2 regions of the Undibacterium sp. GW821-FHT07F11 genome follow, and region 2 is predicted to be linked to the other one. Evidence: riboswitches for the same ligand, from Rfam matches in the RefSeq annotation. Region 2 holds a riboswitch; the other holds the start of a gene.
What was found. A riboswitch is a leader RNA that binds a small molecule or an ion and turns the genes downstream of it on or off. The one in region 2 is predicted to bind cyclic di-GMP.
Positions count from the first base shown of each region.

Region 1 (7,441 bases), on a different contig from region 2:
TCACCGCACTGGCCATCAACAAAGACACGACAGTATTTTCTGAAGCCCTGAACCATGCTTCCCTCATCGATGGTGCACGCCTATCGCGTGCCACCGTGCAGGTATTCCCGCACCGCGATTACACAGCGCTGGAACGCATGCTGCAACAATGCAAGACCAAGCACAGGGTCGTTGTCACCGACAGCGTCTTTAGCATGGATGGCAATATTGCAGAACTGGGTCCCTTGCTGGCAATTTGCGAGCGTTATGATGCCTGGCTCATCGTCGATGATGCCCATGGTTTTGGCGTGCTGGGCCAGCATGGCCGTGGCGTGCTCGAACATTTGCAGATCAAGTCGCCGAATCTGGTTTATATGGGCACACTAGGTAAGGCCGCTGGTGTCGGTGGTGCTTTTGTTGCGGCTGACGCAACGGTGATTGAATGGCTGGTGCAACGTGCCCGTGCCTATATCTATACGACCGCTGCGGCACCGGCATTGGCACACGCACTGCTGACCAGCATAGACATCATTGCTGGTGAAGAAGGCCAGCAAAGACGTGCGCATCTGCAGAAACTGATAGGCTTGTTCCGCGATGGTCTGCATTTGCAAGTCTGGCAGGGCATGCCATCGGATACTGCGATACAACCTGTGCTCATTGGCGACAATGCCGCCATGCTGAGGGTAGCTGGCAATCTCATGGACCAGGGCTTGTGGGTAGGTGCGATACGCCCACCTACCGTGCCTGTCGGTACGGCACGCTTGCGCGTGACCCTGTCTGCGGCGCATACAGAAATCCAGGTCTTGCAACTGGTGCAGGCGATTAACCGTCTGGATCAGATGAGTTATGTGGCCCAGTGTTTTGCTGAGGTGGCCTGATGCAAAAGCGGCAGCATGACTATTTCGTGACCGGCACCGATACCGAGATCGGCAAGACCCTGGTCAGCGCTGCTCTGCTGCATGCGATGCAGACGCAAGGTTTGCAAAGCGTTGGCATGAAGCCGATAGCCGCTGGGGCAGAAATGCGTGACGGTGTCTTGCACAATGAAGATGTAGACATGCTGGTGGCAGCATCCAGCGTCAAGGCAGAGCTGGCTCTGGTATGCCCTTACCTGATGCAGACACCGGCAGCGCCACATATCGTCGCGAAGCTGGAAAATGTGACTATAGAACTGCAGCATATCGTCGATAGCTATCAGCAGTTGTATGAGCAGGCAGATACCGTGGTGGTGGAAGGTGTAGGCGGTTTTTGCGTACCCCTGAATGCGCAAGTGACGACGGCAGACATGGCGCAAGCCCTGGATTTGCCAGTGATACTGGTAGTCGGCATGCGCCTGGGTTGCATCAATCATGCATTGCTGACTGTCGAAGCCATCGCCGCGCGAGGCCTGAAGCTGGCAGGCTGGGTTGCCAATACCGTTGATGTCAACATGCTGTACCCGCAAGAAAATATTGCCGCCCTGCGTGAGCGCATAGCAGCACCCATGCTGGGGCATATTCCCCGTTTGAATGTTCCTGATGACGAGAAGGCAAAAGCTGCTGCCTCGTATCTGGATTTGAGTCAATTGAAGTAAAAGGAAACAAAGATGCAAGCTACTGATACGACTTTGCAAGCCATGCAATTCCAGCCACCGGTCAAGAAGATAGAAGCCGATACCTGGCCCGTGGATGAAGTACTGGCCCTGTTTGATTTGCCCTTCAATGACTTGATGTTCCGGGCGCAAACTGCACACCACGCCAACTTCCCTGACGGTGATGTGGAGCTGGCGACACTCTTGTCCATCAAGACTGGTGGTTGCGAAGAAGACTGTGGCTATTGCCCGCAAGCTGCGCGTTATGACACCGGTGTTGAAGCCAAAAAATTGCTGGATGTACGTGAAGTACTGGACGCTGCCAAAGCCGCCCGCGAAAACGGCGCAACCCGTTTTTGCATGGGTGCCGCCTGGCGCTCACCCAAAGACCGCGACATGGAAAAAGTAGAAACCATGGTGCGCGAAGTCAAAGCCATGGGTCTGGAAACATGTGCGACTCTGGGAATGCTCAAGGAAGAACAGGCTCAGCGTCTGAAAGATGCGGGTCTGGATTACTACAACCACAATCTCGATACTGCACCTGAGTTTTACAGTAACGTGATTTCCACCCGCGATTACCAGGACAGGCTTGATACGCTTGGCCATGTACGCAGCGCCGGTCTCAAAGTATGTTGCGGTGGCATCGTAGGCATGGGTGAATCACGCCGTCAGCGCGCCGGTTTGATCGCACAACTGGCGAACCTGAATCCCTATCCAGAATCCGTACCTGTCAATCATCTGGTGCAGGTAGAGGGTACGCCTCTGCATGGCCTGGATCCGCTTGATCCGCTGGAGTTTGTGCGCACGATAGCCGTTGCCCGCATCACCATGCCCAAGGCGCGTGTGCGCTTGTCTGCAGGCCGTCGCCAGATGGGTGAAGCCGTGCAGGCCATGTGTTTTTTGGCGGGTGCGAATTCGATTTTCTACGGTGATAAATTGCTGACTACGGCTAACCCGGAAGCACAGGATGACCGTGTCTTGCTGGACAAGCTGGGCTTGAAGACGCGTGGCAAGGTAGAAGCGAAGGCTGGTAGTTGTTCTTGAGGAAGACCTTACTTCTTCAGCACCGAGTGCACAGAGAAAATGGAGACACAGAGAAGGGCAAGTGCTTTTCTCTGATGAAAATCGTAGTCAATTATCGTAGATACATCCACCCAAAAGGTTAGAGACATGTTTACCAAAATCCTTATCGCCAACCGTGGCGAAATTGCTTGCCGTGTTGCTGCTACCGCACGCCGCATGGGCATCAAGACTGTCGCTGTGTATTCCGAAGCCGATGCTAATGCCAAGCATGTCGCGGTTTGTGATGAGGCAGTATTGATAGGCCCTGCTGCTGCCAAAGAAAGTTATCTGCGTGCCGACAAGATCATACAAGTCGCATTGGCGACGGGGGCGCAGGCGATACATCCTGGCTATGGCTTCCTGTCAGAAAACAGTGAATTTGCTGAAGCTTGTGCCAAAAATGGCATCGCCTTCATCGGCCCGCCAGCTTCTGCGATAGAAGCCATGGGCAGCAAGTCTGCAGCGAAATCCCTGATGGAAAAAGCCAATGTGCCACTGGTGCCTGGCTACCATGGTGATAATCAGGATGCAGATTTTTTGCATACCGAGGCTGACCGTATCGGTTACCCGGTCTTGCTCAAAGCCAGTGCCGGTGGTGGTGGCAAGGGCATGCGTGTCATTGAGAAATCGGCTGACTTCAAGGATGCGCTGGCATCCTGCAAACGTGAAGCCATCAATTCTTTTGGTGACGATAAAGTGCTGGCAGAAAAATATCTGCAAAGACCACGTCACATAGAAATCCAGGTGTTTGCTGATACCCACGGCAATTGCGTCTACCTGTTTGAGCGCGATTGCTCGGTGCAGCGCCGCCATCAAAAAGTGTTGGAAGAAGCACCAGCTCCAGGCATGACAGCAGAACGCCGCGCCGCCATGGGCGAGGCTGCCGTGGCTGCTGCAAAAGCAGTTGGTTATGTTGGTGCCGGTACGGTGGAATTCATCGCCAACCAGGATGGTTCTTTCTACTTCATGGAAATGAATACCCGTCTGCAGGTTGAGCATCCAGTGACAGAAATGATTACCGGTACTGATCTGGTGGAATGGCAATTGCGTGTAGCTGCCGGTGAAAAATTGCCGCTGCAACAAAGCGAATTACAGATCCATGGTCACGCCATAGAAGCACGCGTGTATGCAGAAAATCCTGAAAAAGGATTCCTGCCATCGATAGGTACTTTGCGCCATGCACGTACTCCCGTTGCAGTGAATTTTGAACTTGGTGGCGCGACTGATCCGGCGGCTTTCCGTATCGATAGCGGCGTACGTGAAGGCGACACGATTTCACCTTTCTATGACCCCATGATCGCCAAGATGATAGTCTGGGGCAAGGACAGGAAAGAAGCATTGGCGCGCATGGCGCAGGCATTGGCGCAATACCAGATCGTTGGCCTGCACAGCAATATCGCCTTCCTGTCGCGTCTGGTGACCAGCACGGCTTTTTCTGGTGCTGATCTGGATACTGGTCTGATAGAACGCAATCAGGCAGAACTATTCCCTGCACCGGTAGCCGCGAACCTGACAACGCTGGCACTGGCGGTTGTCTCTCTGTTGAATTCAGAAAAATCAGCAAGTGGTAGTAGTGACCCTTGGCAATCCAGCCACGGCTGGCGCATGAACGGCCTCATGCAACGCAGCCTGCAATTCACAGAAGAAGAGCAGGCGCATGAAGTGCAAGTGACTTACCTTGCAGATGGCTGGCAAGTGCAGGCCGGTGCAGCGACAGCGCAAGTCAAACTGGCACTGGCCGATGAAAATGATATCGTCATCAAGATTGCAGAACAGACTGTGGCGGCTACCGTAGTGCGTGATGGCGAACATTTCCACGTCTTCAGCCAGGGTAGACACACTGACCTGCATTACATCGATGCGCTGGCACATGCCGGTGAAGCCGAGGCTGAAACTGGCCGCCTGACTGCACCCATGCCAGGCAAGATCGTTGCCGTGCTCGTCAACAAGGCGCAGGAAGTGAAGAAGGGCGATGCCCTGCTGATCATGGAAGCCATGAAGATGGAACATACGATTTCTGCACCGCATGATGGCGTCATTGATGAAGTCTTGTATGCGATTGGCGATCAGGTGACTGAAGGGGCGCAGTTGCTGGCTTTCCAGCAGTAAATCTTTGCCTGAAGCTTGTCCCGTAAAGCCAGCACTGTTGTGCTGGCTTTACTTTTTTATCACCAGATCATTTAAGTAAAACAGATACGCCAGCAAATCACCCCGCTGTGTTACTTGTACAATTCGACAAGCAAGTCCATGATGAATACCTGAACAGAAAATTGTTCCAGCGATTTTTCATTACCTTGCCCAGACTTTGGAATCACCATGACCGCACTCTCCATCAACATCAACAAAATCGCCCTGCTGCGTAATTCACGTGGCCGTAATTATCCTGATGTGCAAGCCTTTGCTGCCCGCTGCCTGGACTTGGGGGCACGCGGCATTACCCTGCATCCGCGTCAGGATCAAAGGCATGCGCGTTATTCTGATGTGGAAACCCTGGGCGTGTTATGCCAGGCGCGTGGTGTGGAATTGAATGTGGAAGGTTATCCTGCGCCAGACTTCCTGGACGTCGTGAAGCGCAACAAACCTGCGCAATGCACGCTGGTGCCCGATGCGCCTGATCAGCTGACTTCTGACCACGGCTGGGATTTACGCAAGGACGCTGACTTTTTACGCCCTGTGCTGGCTGACCTCAGGGCGCTGGGCATACGCAGCAGTTTGTTTATTGATTACGACAATCAGGACATGCATCTGGCCAAAGAGCTGGGGGCAGACCGTGTCGAGTTATATACCGAACCCTATGCCGAGCATTTTGGCACGGTAAAGGGAGAAGAGATTTTCCAGGGTTTTGTTGCTGCCGCCAAACGCGCCCAGGATGCCGGGCTGGGGGTGAATGCCGGGCATGATCTGAACCTGAATAACCTGGCAAAATTCCTGACCATACCCGACATACTGGAAGTCTCCATAGGCCATGCAGTGATCGTCGAATGCCTGGAGCAGGGCATTGTTGAGGTGCTCGCAAAATACGCAAAAATCTGCCAGTCGTGCTAATTTTTATATTTTTTGCAAGAAAAAATGAAAAGCAAAAAAATGTTAACTTTTTCCTTGTTACTTGCAATTTCATGAACTACATTGGGGTAACGGTGCTTCGCATGAGGCACTGTGGTTGATGTACCGCCCTATGGATGAGGATTCATTCATAGGAATTTTCATCAGCGTTGTTTAAAGGCAAACCACCCGAAAGCGTGGGACGCAAAACTATAGGGCCCTCGCCAAACGCGGCACGGCAGCCAGGTACCGTAATCCGCATAGGCGGTTTTTCGTTAAGAGGTAGGTCGCTCATGAACAGCATTTCTACGGCGCTTCCCGGCGCTTCTAAAAAAATTCTGATTAGTGTATTTGGTTTGTCTGAGTATGAATTGCGTCTGGTACGCAGTGTGCTCAGCTTGACCATGGCTAGCGGACGCAAGCATTCCTATGCGCTGTTCGATGCCGGTCAGGCTGCTGACCCTGATATCGTCATACTCGACCCGGATAATAGCCAGGCCAGAGCGGCTTTGCAGGAACTTATAGCAACACGCAATATTCCTGAACCTGCCACGGTATTCATCTCCAATGCAGGGCAGGCGAAGCCAGGCAAATATCATTTATTGCATCCTCTGGTGCCGACCAAGATGCTGGCCTTGCTGGATCAGGTAGCAGATGAACTGGAAAAAGTTTGGCCAGCGGCATCTCCCGTCAGTACAGCAGTTGCTCAGAAGGCAGAAATGGACAAAGCAGCTATTGTGCAGCCTCTGCTGCAAAAGAATTTCCCGGCATCGGTCTTACAGACCGGTCACCGTGCTTTGATCGTGGATGACAGTCCTACTGCGAGAATCAAGATCGACCTTGAATTGCGCTCCATGAAGATCGCTTCCGACTGTGCAGAAACAGGTGAGCAAGCCCTGCAGATGCTGGAGAAAAAAACTTACGACATCATCTTCCTTGACATCGTCATGCCAGGCGCAGATGGCTATGAGATTTGCAAGATCATACGCCGTCATCCACAAACCAAACGTACTCCTGTCGTCATGTTAACCAGCAAGTCTTCTCCCTTTGATCGCATACGTGGTTCTTTGTCTGGTTGCAGCAGCTACCTGACCAAACCCGTAGAGCACCTTAAGTTCCGCGCAGTGGTGGAAAAGAGTCTCAGTGGCGGTGACGCCAGTCTGGGTCTGGACAAGGGGCATGGTCTGGCCATGGGAACCTGACACGAAGCCAAAGTCTGCATTTTTACCTCAGCCCTGAGGATCAGGGCGTTTCATCTACACATCTCGGGAGTACATCATGGGCATGAAAAAAGCACTCGTTGTTGACGATTCCACCACTGAACTGGCCAACATCAAAAGCATATTGACTGATGCCGGTTATGTGGTGGTCACCGCATCCAGTGGCAAGGATACTCTGGAAAAAGCCAAGGCTGAAAAACCCTCGATTATTTTCCTCGACATCGTCATGCCAGAGATGGACGGTTATGAAGCTTGCCGCAGCCTGACGCAAGACCCGGCAACCAAGGACATCCCCATCATTTTTGTCAGCAGCAAATCACAAAAAGCCGACAAGATCTGGGGTCAGTTGCAAGGCGCCAAAGGTTATGTCGCCAAGCCATATACCGCTGACCAGATTATTGATCAGCTCAAAATAGCTGCCTGATTTTTAATTGAGTCAAACCAAACCAGGGAGCTGTCATGAGCCAGTTCACTTCCAGCGATGCCGGGCAGTCTAAAGATTGGCTGCCACCCAGCGTTGCTCTGGAGCGCTTCACTCCGCCAGGTGATTTGCTGTGGAGCGATGTGG
Region 1 covers NZ_JBWKQH010000013.1:128,588-136,028, reverse strand. The annotation lists gene bioF (8-amino-7-oxononanoate synthase) at 1-857, shown strand, start outside; gene bioD (dethiobiotin synthase) at 857-1,552, shown strand; gene bioB (biotin synthase BioB) at 1,565-2,593, shown strand; gene AC07OI_RS27645 (acetyl/propionyl/methylcrotonyl-CoA carboxylase subunit alpha) at 2,720-4,720, shown strand; gene AC07OI_RS27640 (pyridoxine 5'-phosphate synthase) at 4,928-5,656, shown strand; cyclic di-GMP riboswitch class I at 5,823-5,907, shown strand; gene AC07OI_RS27635 (response regulator) at 5,947-6,855, shown strand; gene AC07OI_RS27630 (response regulator) at 6,932-7,297, shown strand; gene AC07OI_RS27625 (chemotaxis protein CheW) at 7,333-7,441, shown strand, end outside.
Region 1: another riboswitch for cyclic di-GMP. It lies ahead of AC07OI_RS27635 (response regulator); the one in region 2 lies ahead of AC07OI_RS25615 (putative Ig domain-containing protein).

Region 2 (7,441 bases):
CGATGTAGTTGATGTCATTGCGTTGCGCGGCCTTGCTGTTAGCTGGCATCAGGCCTGTGCCTACCCAGATCATGGAGTGCTGTTGTGATAGCGTAAACAGATAATGCAGAGTAGATAATTTGTCGCCATTCATGGAGGCAGAATTGGTGAAACCCGCGGCGATCTTGTCTTTCCAGACCTGGCTATACCAGGGCTTGGAAGAAGCATCGGCGAATTTTTTGAATTGCCAGGACACTGATCCCATATAAGTTGGGGAACCAAAGACGATGGCATCAGCTGCGGCCAGGGTTTCCCATTGGGCGTCGGTGATATTGCCTTCGGCGTCAATCTTGATGAGTTCGGCATCAGCACCTGCAGCGGCGGCACCTGCGTGTACTGCTTCTGCGGCCTTGGTGGTGTGGCCATAACCTGAATGATAAATAATCGCGACTTTAGACATGTTTTACTCCAGTGTGGATGTTGAGTTTTTACGCAAAAAGACAAATCACTGACGCGTTTTGCATCAGTAATTTGCCTGTCTTTACAACTTAATGCGGCAGATCAAATACCAGTACTTCTGCCTGTTTGCCCTGCTCCAGCACGAGTTTTTCTTCGGCTGACATCATCACGGCATCACCCTCTTTGAGGGACATACCATTTACCTGCAATTCACCACGCGCTACGTGGACATAGGTCAGGCGATCCTTTGCCAGTGCTACTTCCTGCTTTTGTTCTGCATCAAACAAGCCGATTTGCAGACGTGCGTTCTGGCGGATCTTGATGGAGCCATCGGCACCATCGCCAGAAACTACCAAACGCAAGCGACCCTGTTTTTCTTCACGGCTGAATTCTTTCTCGCCGTACAAAGGTTCACCACCCAGTTGGTCTGGCTGTATCCAGATTTGCAGCAAACGTGTGTGCTCGTTATTGGCCGGATTGAATTCCGAATGACGCACACCAGTACCTGCACTCATATACTGCACATTACCTGGACGTATCGTACTGCCATTACCCATGCTGTCTTTGTGCGCAATCGCACCTTCGAGCACGTAAGTAATAATTTCCATGTTCTGGTGAGGATGCGTACCAAAACCCATCGCAGGAGCGATCCAGTCGTCATTAATCACACGCAGTGGGCCAAAACCCATATGCTGCGGATCGTAATATTCTGCAAATGAAAAGCTGTGATGTGATTTCAGCCAGCCGTGCTCGGCGTGGCCGCGTTCTTGTGATGGTCTGAGCGTAATCATATAAGTCCCTTTCAAATTTCCTGAAGAGTGTGTTCAGGCGATGTACACACTATATACATGCAAATTCTTTGACATAAGGGTAGAATTTCATACAACTCATTCAAATTATTTGAACAATCGTGAACCTGACCCTTGAAGCCCTGCAAATCCTCGATGCCATAGACCGCAAGGGCAGCTTTGCGGCGGCTGCAGCGGCTCTGGATAAAGTGCCCTCAGCCATCACTTACAGCATACGCAAGCTGGAAGAAGACCTGGATGTGCTGCTATATGACAGGCGTGGCCACAGGGCCAAGCTGACTATTGCCGGGGAAGAGTTATTGATGCAGGGCAGGCATTTGCTGAATGCCGCACAGGAGCTTGAAAACCGCGTGAAACGTGCCGCCAGCGGTTGGGAGGCAGAGCTACGCATCGTCATTGATGGCATCATACAATTCGACGATATCATCCCCTTGATCAAGGAATTTGAACAACAGGCGTGTGGCACGCGTATCCGTATCAGCCAGGAGATTTTGTCGGGTGTCTGGGAAACCATGGTATCTGGCCGCGCCGACCTTGCCATAGGCGCTGCCTATTACGGGCCGGATGCCATACGCATGCAGGGTGAATTTCAGACTCGTTTGCTGGGCAGTGTGGAATGGGTATTTGCCGTAGCACCACAACACCCGCTGGCGCAGGCAGAAGAACCGCTGACTCCGGCTATTTTGCAGGCCCACAGGGCAATTGCCATTGGTGACACTGGCCTGACCCTGCCATCAATGACGGCAGGCTTGCTGAGCGGGCAAGATACCCTGACCGTGCCCACCATGCACGCCAAGCTGGCGGCACAACTGGCCGGCCTGGGTTGCGGGCACTTGCCACGTCGCCTTGCATTGCCACATTTGCGCAGCGGTGCGCTGATAGAAAAGAAGACCAGCGCCCACCGCCCGCCAGAAGATAACCGCCTGGTCTGGCGTAATGCCAACAAGGGCAAGGCCTTGTTGTGGTTTTTACAGAAGTTGCAAGACCCTGTCGTGCAACGCATGTTGATAGGTAACTGAAGAACATCCACGCCAACAAAACAGATGACGCAAAAATACATAGGACGTTTCGCCCCTTCGCCGACCGGCCCCTTGCATATGGGTTCGCTGGTGGCCGCCATGGCCAGCTATCTTGATGCCAAAGCCCATGACGGGCTATGGCTGCTGCGCATGGAAGACCTGGATTTTGACCGCAATGTCAAAGGCGCAGACCAGCATATCATCAACTCATTGGAACGCTCTGGCATGGTCTGGGATGGCGATATCAGTTGGCAAAGCAAGCGCCAGCATCTGTACGAAGCTGCCTTGAACCAGCTAGGTGACAATCTCTATCCCTGCGCATGCTCACGCAAGGAAATCGCTGATTCGCGCCTGCGCCTGGGTGAAACAGCCAGCCAGATTTATCCGGGCACTTGCCGTCACGGTCTGGCAGCGGGCAAAATTGCCCGTGCCTGGCGTTTGCGCGTGCCGGATCAAATCTATACCTTTGCAGACCGGCTGGCTGGCATGCAGCAACAAAACCTTGCGACCGAGGTCGGGGACTTTGTATTGAAGCGTGCCGATGGCTTTTGGGCTTATCAGTTGGCAGTAGTGGTCGACGATGCCGCACAAGGTATCACGCACGTGGTGCGCGGCGCAGATCTGATCGATTCAACTGCACGGCAAATCTATCTGCAAGAATTGCTGGGCTTGCCCACCCCTTCTTATTTGCATGTGCCAGTCGTCACCAATGCAGATGGTGAAAAGCTGTCGAAGCAAACTGGAGCCCTCGCATTTGATCGTGGTGATAATGATGTACTACGTGAAGCCTTGCTACCGGCTGCACAATTCCTGGGATTGACCTTACCATCAACAATCACCGATATTTCCGCTTTCTGGTCGTTGGCAATTCAGGCGTGGAAAGCGAAAATGGAGAGTGCAGATGCACAATAAAACAAGGGCTGCAATGCAGCCCTTGTTAGTGAAACCTGTCAGCATTTAATGTTAATGTTAATGTTAGCTGGCGTCAGCTAATGTCAAATCAATGCTCAGGATGTTCCCTGCCGCGTCCGTGTCCATGGCGCCCGTGATCGTCATTACCCCTGTCATCTCTACGATAGTCATTACGGCGATTATCGTCACGTCGATAAGCATCATGCCTGTAATCGTGGTCACGGTAATAACCATCGCGATAACGCGGCACTACCTGAGTGTTGTACCAGTTTTCCTGGACAAAATACACCGGACGACCGCAGGCATTGTAGCGATAGCAATGCTTTTCCCATTTATTTCTATGGCCTGGCGGCACCACCAGATACAAGGGAGGTTCAACTACCCTCACTCTTTCTACGATGCGTGGCTCACGATAAATCACCTGAGGTTGAGGGAAATTACCAACGTCAACACGACCATAAAATCCCGGTTGCCCAAATTGCAAAGAGACACCCACATCTTGTGCCTGAGTCTGTGCGGTCATGAAGAGTGATGCACAGGCTGCGGTCGCCAGCAATACTCTTTTACATGTCATGTTTATCATTGCGTACTCCATTTCCATTACGTTAACCAAAGAAGCAATACAGCGCTTACAGTACTATAACGTTCGTAAAGCATATCTGTTGACTTCCCAGTTCAATTTACTTCTACATGTCCTTTCGGGTCTGTACGTTAGCCAACACAGCCAGGCATGGCGAGCCTAATGTAAAACTGATGTAAACATATCTTGCGGCAACTTATTTAACCGGGAAATCCGCTGCCCACTGCATTGCTTTTTGATCAAGGAAAGCACGGCGCTCAGCTGATACTTTAGTCGTCAATTGTGCCAAGGTAGTCCTGTGCGATGCACAGGCATACTGTGCATCCCGTTTGCCGAATTTGCGCTTGAGTACACATTCGAGCTGATTGGCACCAGCCACATCTTCATAGGCAGTTTCCAGTGCTTCTGGCAAGACCGTTTGATAACGCAACACCAGTTGTGCCGATATACCTCGATAGGCAGGGTCATTCGCACCGGCCTGATGGCTATATTTGACAGCATCTTTCAATGCCGCATAGGCATCTGCATTTTTTTTGATATTTGGTATGCCAGGATTGGACGTGGTTTCGCTGCTGCCGTCACCACTTGTCATCGTCACTGACCATCCTGATTTTTCAGTGATTTTTTCTTCGAGACAGGCCAGGCGATTACTTGCTTCTGCGGCGACGTAGGTTTGTGCTTCAACATTGCCATCGGCAGCCAGTTTGCGATTTTTTGCCAGCCAGTCCTTGAAATCTGCACGCAGGGGTTTTGCAGTAATCAAATCACAGTCATCCAGGCTGATTTTTGCCGCTTGTGAGCTTGCACAAGCAAGTGTCAGGCAAATCAGAATTGTGGCGTGGGAGATGCGTGGAGAAAGTTTCATAAGTATTTTATTGTGTTCAATTCGAAAAGATAATCAACCGATTAAAAGTTCGCAGATGCTGCCATGGCGAAAACAACATGGGAAATGATTTTACAAATTAACACTTTTGTCTTATTCAAAAGCCAGTAAAACAACAATCTTCATTTTCTGTCATCAAAGCGAGATCGAAGCTTGTTTTAGCTACACGATTTCAACAATCCTTGACATTTTTCTGCTTCCTTTTGAATCGAAAAATTCATACTCTGAATTTGTAATTTTCTGTTTCCAAAACTTGAGGGCAAACCCGTTGAAAAACGGCGACGCAAAGCCACCGGCCTACAGCGCATATGCGCCATGGCAGCGGGGTTGCCGGTAATGTTATTGCTAAAGCATTTGATCGCCTGGGCATTTCATTTACTGCCGAATCACCGCCCTCTGCTGATATCGGAGTGCATACGTGATTATCAAAAAAAGAATATTTTTCAGGTTGCTCAGGCCACTTAAGTTACTTACATGGCTGAGTCTACTTTTCACGGCAAGTCTTCTTACAGCTTGTGGTGGCGATAGCCCCCAGATCAGCAATGCTGCCATTACCTTACCGCCAGCAGAGGTCGCTACAGGCACGACCACATTGAAAATCGCCGTACCCGTACTCCCGCCAGACGTGGCGATTCAACACACCCAGCCCACATTTCACCTCGCACCAGTCCTGCTTGATGCGCCTGCCGATATTGATGTCATGGATGGCAGCAGATCAGCCCGCGTGCCTGCTGCAATGCAAGCCATACCGCGCGAATGGCAAGGCGTGCGTGGTCGTGGGTTGACAGTATCCGCAATACGCTCATTGCCTCGCCCGCAGTTGGCACCACCACCCATTGCGGCGGGCCAGATTGATGTGTTGCCATCAGCTGGTACTGGCGTGGTATCCACTTATACTCCGGCACAAATACGTGCCGCGTATGGTTTGCCAGCACTGCCCGCAAGCATGAGCAACTTGACGGCGGCACAAGCTGCCCTGCTGGGCGCGGGTCAGACAATTTATATCGTCAATGCAAAGCATGACCCCAACATCGTGGCAGAACTGAATGCCTTCAATCAAAAATTTGGCCTGCCTGCATGCGCTGTAAAAAATATCGCTTCCGGTACCGTCTTGCCTTTATCTGCAGCATCTGCCACAAGCTGTGAATTTTCTGTGGTGTATAGCACCAGTGCTGGCAGCATGAACAGTACTGCACCGGCCTATGATTCTGGCTGGGCGACAGAAATTGCACTCGATGTGCAGTGGGCGCATGCGACCGCACCGCTGGCCCGTATTATCCTGATCGAAGCGGCAGATTCTTCCATGAGCAACATGGTGGGCGGCATCAGGCTGGCGAATGCCATGGGGCCAGGTGTGGTATCGATGAGTTTTGGTGCTGCTGAAGGTAGCTGGACTGCAGGCGTGGAAAATACATTCACCACTGCAAAAATGACTTATCTCGCAGCATCCGGCGACAATGGTCCGGCGGTTGAATGGCCTGCAGTATCACCCAATGTGGTGGCTGTAGGCGGGACCAGCCTGAGTTATTCGGGCGGCAGCAGAACTGAAGTTGCCTGGTCAAATACCGGTGGTGGTGTCAGCGCTTATACCGCCACCCCCGCCTATCAAAATACGACAGTACCAGGCATGGGCGCCCCTGCACGCCGGACAGTGGCCGATGTATCCATGAATTCTGATCCGAATACTGGTCAATATGTAGCGATCATGACACCCGGCAGCAGCACAGTGAGCTGGGTCAGTGCCGGTGGTACCAGCCTGGCCACGCCGCAATGGGCAGGCATCATCGCTGTTGCCAATGCGACGCTGGTACAAGCAGGCAAAGCTGTGTTGGGTGCACCACATGCCATGCTGTACAACAAAATCGCCACCGTACCTGGCAGCTACGCCAGTGTATTTGCCGATATAGCCAAAGGCAGCAATGGCAGTTGTACCAGTTGCACAGCCAAGTCCGGGCATGATCAGTTGACTGGCTTGGGTACGCCGAATGTCAGTAATTTTCTCAGCATACTTAGCGGTACCCTCAGTGGCACAATCGTCACGCCAGCACCAACCGTGACCTCTGCAAGCATCAGTGGCCAGACTGGTACTGCACTGAGCTTTACCGTGTCAGCAACGGCAAGCAATGCATTGTCTTACAGCCTGAGCGGCAATCCATCAGGCATGGCTATCAGCAGCGCGGGTACAGTCACCTGGGCCGCACCTGTTGCGGGCAAATATATCGTGATTGTGACTGCGCTGGATGCAGCAACAGGCCAGAGTGGCAAGGGTACATATACGGTGACGATTACAGCACCTGTGCCGCCTGTAGTCACTGCCAACACGATCAATGGCATAGCCGGCAGCCCCTTGTCGTTCAATGTAAATGCCAGTTCAGCCAATGCAGTGATTTACAGCCTTAGTGGTGCGCCATCCGGCATGAGCATCAGCCAGGCTGGTACTGTCACCTGGGCCAGCCCACTGGTCGGCAAGTATATCGTCACAGTCATCGTCAAAGACAGCAAGACTGGCTTGAGCAACCAGGCGATATTCAACATCAGCATCGCAGCATCTGGCCTGAGTATCAATGCTCCTGCCATGACGGGTGTGGCAGGCAAGGCCTTGACGGGCACCATCAGTATCACAGCGCCTGGCGCAACTTCGCTATCTATTTCGATTAGCGGTGCGCCGCTGGGATTAAACTTCAGCATGAGTGGCACGAATATCATCACAAGCTGGAGTAATCCTGTGACAGGCAGCTATACACTGAAAATCACAGCCACTGACAATACCGGCAGGACGGCAACTGTGAATATGCCAGTG
Region 2 covers NZ_JBWKQH010000011.1:225,751-233,191, reverse strand. The annotation lists gene AC07OI_RS25645 (flavodoxin family protein) at 1-439, opposite strand, end outside; gene AC07OI_RS25640 (pirin family protein) at 528-1,229, opposite strand; gene AC07OI_RS25635 (LysR family transcriptional regulator) at 1,349-2,266, shown strand; gene gluQRS (tRNA glutamyl-Q(34) synthetase GluQRS) at 2,291-3,178, shown strand; gene AC07OI_RS25625 (hypothetical protein) at 3,267-3,761, opposite strand; gene AC07OI_RS25620 (hypothetical protein) at 3,955-4,623, opposite strand; cyclic di-GMP riboswitch class I at 4,890-4,976, shown strand; gene AC07OI_RS25615 (putative Ig domain-containing protein) at 5,234-7,441, shown strand, end outside.